DNA from 2 places in the Massilia sp. 01N410 genome. Region 1 is predicted to be linked to the other one. Evidence: predicted binding sites of a transcription regulator. Region 1 holds the regulator's gene; the other holds the start of a gene.
The links. The regulator LexA, encoded in region 1, represses DNA repair genes until DNA is damaged. The targets are predictions, from matches to a motif close to ACTGTATNNNNATACAGT.
Positions count from the first base shown of each region.

Region 2: the regulator LexA is predicted to act here: its motif matches at 1,850-1,867, upstream of AC1DOP_RS10605 (PA0069 family radical SAM protein).

Region 1 covers NZ_JBFTRV010000017.1:132,511-135,713, reverse strand. Annotated here, with positions in the region: gene rpsR (30S ribosomal protein S18) at 1-11, opposite strand, end outside; gene priB (primosomal replication protein N) at 31-315, opposite strand; gene rpsF (30S ribosomal protein S6) at 349-732, opposite strand; gene lexA (transcriptional repressor LexA) at 1,016-1,657, shown strand; gene AC1DOP_RS20905 (tetratricopeptide repeat protein) at 1,763-2,527, opposite strand; gene AC1DOP_RS20900 (tetratricopeptide repeat protein) at 2,602-3,203, opposite strand, start outside.
Region 2 covers NZ_JBFTRV010000006.1:178,111-181,313, reverse strand. Annotated here, with positions in the region: gene AC1DOP_RS10620 (efflux transporter outer membrane subunit) at 1-514, shown strand, start outside; gene AC1DOP_RS10615 (NADPH-dependent FMN reductase) at 543-1,166, shown strand; gene AC1DOP_RS10610 (tRNA-uridine aminocarboxypropyltransferase) at 1,204-1,824, shown strand; gene AC1DOP_RS10605 (PA0069 family radical SAM protein) at 1,935-3,146, shown strand.

The DNA of each region.
Region 1 (3,203 bases):
CCGAATGCCATTTTAGGCTCCTGTATCTATCTAAATGAAATCAATGATGTGAAACACCAGGGCTTTGCTGTTGCGGTTCTTCCTGGCCATGAACCCTCGAAACTCGTAGACGGCACCGAGTTCGGCGTCGGCAAATCGCTTCGAAACATCGCCCGCGGCCAGCGCGGTGATCTCGAATTCGACCTGCCTGGCAATCCCTGCTTCCACCTGCTGCGATCCATGTTGCAGGATGCCGCTGACGATGGGGATGCCGGCCGGGGTGTAGCGCAGGGCATCGCGTTCCGCGATGCTTGCGACCAGCAACAGCTCGTTCACTGCCCTTGCGCGCTTCTTTCTTAAGATTAAGAATTAAGCGGCTGCGGCCGGAGCAGCTGCCTGCTCGGCGCGATGGCTCTTGGCTGCGTCTTCGCGCTGCACCGATTTCATCATCGGCGACGGCGCGGTTTCGGCCTTCTTCATCTTGACGGTCAGGTGACGCAGCACGGCATCATTGAATTTGAATGCGGTTTCCAGCTCGACCAGGGTCTCGTTGTCGCACTCGATGTTCATGCAGATGTAGTGTGCCTTCGGCAGCTTCTGGATCTGGTAAGCCATTTGACGGCGGCCCCAGTCTTCGACGCGGTGGATGTTACCGCCGCGCGAGGTGACCGTGGTCTTGTAGCGCTCGATCATCGCCGGAACCTGCTCGCTCTGGTCCGGGTGGACGATAAACACGATTTCATAATGACGCATGCAACACTCCTTAAGGACGTTTAAACAAATGCCCACCTCGGCGTCAAGACGAGTGTGGGAAGGGAAAGCCCGACATTATAACCGCAAAAACGTCAAGAGCTCAATCGCCATTTCGAGGCCGCGTTGGCGGCCCGGCTTGCCTACCGAGCATCGGCTGTGCCCGGCAGGCAAAAAAAACCGGCAAATCGCACGGATTCCCCTTGCGCCCGGCGCAATACTGTACAAAAATACAGGGTATCGGGTTCGCCCCGCACTACCGCTCACCTACGAATTAATCTTTGACATGCTCAAGCTCACCGCACGGCAAGAACAGATCCTCAACCTGATCAAGGAAGCGATCGACAACACCGGTTTCCCGCCGACCCGCGCCGAAATCGCGCAGGAGCTGGGCTTCCGCTCGGCCAATGCGGCCGAGGAACACCTGCAGGCCCTGGCGCGCAAGGGCGCGATCGAAATCTCCCCCGGCACCTCGCGCGGCATCCGCCTGGTCGGCGCCGCAGCCGAACCCGCTCCGGCACCGGCAGTCCCGGCCGCCCTGCTGATGTCGCTGCCGCTGGTCGGCCGCGTCGCCGCCGGTTCGCCGATCCTGGCCCAGGAACACGTCGAGGCCACCTACTCGGTCGACCCGGCCATGTTTTCGAGCAAGCCCGACTTCCTGCTGAAGGTCAAGGGCTGGTCGATGCGCGACGCCGGCATCTGCGACGGCGACTTCCTGGCCGTCAAGAAAGTGGATTCGGCAAAGAACGGCCAGATCGTGGTCGCCCGCATCGGCGACGAAGTCACCGTCAAGCGCTACCGCAAGAGCGGCGGCACCATCGAACTGCTGCCGGAAAACCCGGACTTCTCCGTCATCACGGTCGATCCGCACACCGACGAGTTCGCGCTCGAAGGCCTGGCCGTCGGCCTGCTGCGCTCTTGGCACTGAGCTGGCACTAAGCCGGCACCGAGCCGGCACTAATTTTTGCCACTTGGCAAAATAAACGCCCCGCCCGGCTTGCGCCTGCGGGGCGTTTCTCATTCGGCGGACGGCTTACTTCGTGCCTGCGCCGTTATAGTTGTTCTTGCGCGCTTCCAGGTCCTTCTCGCGTTCGGGCGTCGGCCCGCTCTTGACGATCTCGTTGTGCTGGCTGACATAGGCGTCGGTGGCGTCGCGCCAGACAGTGAAGTCGGCCACGACCATCTTGGCGCTGATCCTGGCGTCTTCCGACAGCCCCTCCTGCACCGCGTCCAGGTGCTTGCTTGCCGTCTCGTATTCGGCCTTGGTCATCAGTTTACGGATGTCCTCGGGAATACGCTTGCTCAGCGGGGTGACCGCATTCAGGTGCTCGGCATAGCGGTTGTAGCAATCCTGCCAGGTCTTCATCTTCGCGCTGTAGCGGTCGATCTCCTCGGTCTGGCGCGACACCGCCGGGAAGCGCGGCGCCGGGCAGCGGTACTCGTCGGTACGGACATCCGAGCCGTCGTATTTCGTCATCCAGTAGTCGATGTCGGCGCGGCGGACCTCGCGCTGCTTCATCATCTCGAGCGAGGCGATGGCGACGGCATTGCCTTTGGCCGCCGCCTTGCGGAACCAGGCGGTGGCCTTGTCCATGTCGATGGCGCCGGCTTCGCCGTAAAAATACATTTCGCCCAGGTGCTGCTGGGCCGTGACGTTGCCGGCATTGGCCAGCCTGGTGTACTTCTGCAGGGCTTCTGGATAAGCCTTCTTGGCGAACAGGGCGTCGGCATCGGCCAGCTCGTCGGCACGGACGGAGCCGGCCGCCAGCAATGCGACGCATAACAGGAGAGTCTTCATGGAAAAGAGCTGTGAAGCAGGGCTGTGAAAAAGAAATTTATCATACCCCCACAGCCCTGCCAGCTCAACAATCCTTACTTGTTGCCGCCCCACGAACGCTGCGGACGCGGCGCCTGCTCCCCCATTTTACGCAGGTAGGAATCATTGGCTTCCCGTGCGTGCTGTTGCTCGTCGTTATGGCGGCGCTTGTCGTCCTCGGTCCTGGCGTTCGCCTCGTTGACAAACTTTTCGGTGGCCGCGTACCAGGCGTCACGGTCGCCGGCAAAGGCCAGCGCCTCGGCCTGGCGGCGCATGGCGGCGCCCGTCAGGGCATCGTTGACGCGGCCGGCCGCCTGCTCGGCCTCACGCGGACTCATCAACTTGAAGACGTCGGGCGGGATACGTTTGCTGCCTTGCGGCGCCTGCTTCACGTTGGCGACGAAATCGTTGTGGCAGGTTTCCCACTGGGCGATCTCGGCCTGGATGCGGTTAATTTCCTCATTGGTCCTGGAGACCACCGGAAGCTTCGGTATCGGGCAGGCAAACTTGCCCGATACCAGCTCCTCGCCCTTGTAGCCGCCGGTCCAGTAAGCCAGGTCGGCGGCGCGCTCCTCGCGCTGCTTCAGGATCGCCAAGGTCTCCTTCGCGCCGCCATGCCCGCCGGTGGCGGCCTTCTGCAGCCAGGCCTGCGACTTGC
Region 2 (3,203 bases), on a different contig from region 1:
CGCCGACGCCAGCCTGGCCGCCGCCCGCGACCAGATGCTGCCCTCGCTGCGCCTGACGGCATCGGTCGGCGGCTATGCGCACACGCTGCCCGACCTGCTGGGCGCCGGCACCACCTTGTGGAGCGTGGGCGGCAGCGTGCTGGCGCCGCTGTTCGACGCCGGCCGCCTGCGCGCCCAGGCCGAGATCTCGGCCTCGCTGCGCGACCGCGCCGTGTTCGCCTACGAATCGGTGGTGCGCAACGCCTTCGCCGAGACCGAGAATGCGCTGACGGCCGTGCAGCGCCTGCGCGAGCAGCTCGACCAGACCGAGGCGCGCCGGGTTGCCACCGCCGAGGCCCTGCGCATCGCCCACAACCGCTACCGCAACGGCTACTCCTCCTACCTGGAAGAGCTGGACGCCCAGCGCAACGCCTTCAGCGCCGAAACCGCCGTGCTGCAGTTGCGCGCCAGCTGGCTGGCGGCGCACGTGGACCTGTACCGGGCGCTGGGGGGAGGCTGGCGCGTGGCACCATGAATCACCAATCGCATGGATGGAGGGGAGCATGATCAATGTGGGAATCATCGTGGGCAGCACCCGCCCCGGACGCAAGGCGCCCGACGTGGCGCGCTGGGTGATGGAATGCGCGGCCGCGCGCGGCGACGCCGCCTTCGAACTGGTCGACATCGCGGACTTCGGCCTGCCGCTGCTGGACGAGCCGGTGCCGCCGTCGATGGGCCAGTATTCGCAGCCGCATACGAAGGCCTGGGCGGCGAAGATCGCCGGGTTCGACGGCTTCGTGTTCGTCACGCCGGAGTACAACCATGGGACGTCCGGCGCGCTGAAGAACGCCATCGACTACCTGTACAAGGAGTGGAACAACAAGGCGGCCGGCTTCGTCGGCTACGGCAGCGCGGGCGGCGCGCGCGCGATCGAGAACCTGCGCCTGGTGATGGGCGAGCTGATGGTGGCCGACGTGCGCGCCCAGGTGATGCTGTCGCTGTTCACCGACTTCGAGAATTTCACCACCTTCAACCCGGCCGAGCACCACGAGCGCGCGGTCGAGACCATGCTCGACCAGGTGGTGCGGTGGAGCGGGGCGCTCAAGCCCCTGCGCAAGGACGATCCCCCGGTGCCGGAGCCGGACAATATGCCGCCGCGCGGGGAGCGGGTGGGCGGCAGTTTTTGATGTTTCGTCCGCCGGGCGGAGAGTACAATCGCCGCCCATGACACCTTCAGCTTCCCGGCGCGCCACCTGCGCCGCCTGCCTGCGCGCGCGGAGCGCCTGCATCTGCGGCTTCGCGGCGCCGCTCGCCAGCCGTGTCGAGCTGCTGGTCCTGCAACATCCGCTCGAGGTGCATCACGCCAAGAACAGCGCGCGGCTGCTGCACCTGTCCCTGCCGTCGAGCCGGCTGCTGGTCGGCGAGGCGTTTGCCGCCGCCGAGCTGGACGCGGCCCTGCATGCGGACGGACGCAGGCCGCTGCTGCTGTACCCGCACACCCCCGGCGAAGCCGCGCTCGGCCTGCCGGCGCCGCCGCCGCTCGATCCTGCCGGCTTGGCGCAGCCGGAGGCGCTGCGCCTGGTGCTGCTCGACGCCACCTGGCGCAAGAGTCGCAAGATGCTCTACCTGAACCCTGCGCTGCAGTGCCTGCCGCGCCTGGCTCTGCAGGAACTGCCGCCTTCGGCTTATCGGATTCGCAAGGCCCATGCGCCGGACCAGCTGTCGTCGCTGGAAGCGGCCGTGCATGCGCTGTCCCGCCTCGAAAACCGGCCTGAACACTACACTTCGTTGCTCGACGGATTCGATCGGTTTGTGGAACAACAATCCCGTCTATTTCGCGCTTGAACCAACAATAAAGCAGGTGTACGATACTGTATATCCATACAGTACTCGGGAGCGCCATAGTGAATCGCCAACAAGCTTGGGCAGAAGACGTGGAATTGCAAGGCCAGGTCATGATCCCCCCGCGGCCGCTCGCGCCGCACAAGGGCCGTGGCGCCGTGTCGAACCTCCAGGGCCGTTACGAAGTCCACGGCCGCGAGCGTTTCGACGACGGCTGGACGGTCCCGGGGCTGAAGGATGAAGGACCGGCCGCGCCGAAGACCATTGTCACGGATGAGTTTGCCAAAACCATCCTGACCCGCAATGCATCGCCGGACATTCCCTTCAATGTCTCGCTCAATCCCTACCGGGGATGCGAGCACGGCTGCATCTATTGCTTCGCACGTCCCTCGCACAGCTATCTCGGCCTGTCGCCCGGCCTCGACTTCGAAAGCCGCATCTTCGCCAAGGTGAATGCGGCCGACCTGCTGCGCCGCGAACTGGCCCGCCCCGGCTATGTGCCCGAAAGCATCGCCATCGGCGTCAACACGGACGCCTATCAGCCTTGCGAGCGCGAACGCGGCATCACGCGCGAAGTGCTGCAGGTGCTGGCCGAGTGCAAGCACCCCTATGGCCTGATCACCAAGTCGGCGCTGATCGAGCGCGACGTCGACCTGATCGCGCCGATGGCGGAGAAGGGCCTGGCGGCGGCCGCGATCACGCTCACGACCCTGGACGGCGAGATCGCGCGCACCCTCGAGCCGCGCGCGGCCGCGCCGGCACGCCGCCTGCGCGCGATCCGCACGCTCACCGAAGCCGGCATCCCGGTCAGCGTCAGCGTGGCGCCCATCATTCCCTTCATCACGGAACCGGAGATCGAGCGCATCCTCGAGGCCGCCAGGGACGCCGGCGCGGTCGGCGCCCACTACGTCGTGCTACGCATGCCGTGGGAAGTCAACCCGCTGTTTCATCAATGGTTGTACGCTCATTTTCCAGACCGGGCTCAACGCGTCCTGAATCGCATGAAAGATATGCGCGGCGGCAAGGAATACGATAGCGATTTCGGCAAGCGCATGACGGGCGAAGGCGTGTGGGCCGACCTGATCCGCCAGCGCTTCACCAAGGCGGTCAAGCGGCTCGGCATGGACGGCTTTAATGGCCGCTTCAGCAAGATGGACGGCACGCAGTTCCGCCGCCCGCTGGTGGTGCCCTCGGCCGCGGCCTGCCAGCGCCGCGACGAGGACGTCACCCAGCTCGACCTGTTCGGCGGCGTGCCGGCGGCCGAGGCGGGCGGCAAGCCGCAGGGCGGGAAGGCCAAGGCGAGCCCGCAGATGGACCTGTTTTGAGTTAGGATGGCGCCTCGCATCTTTCTGGGATGCAAGTAATTCATTACGATCACGGGA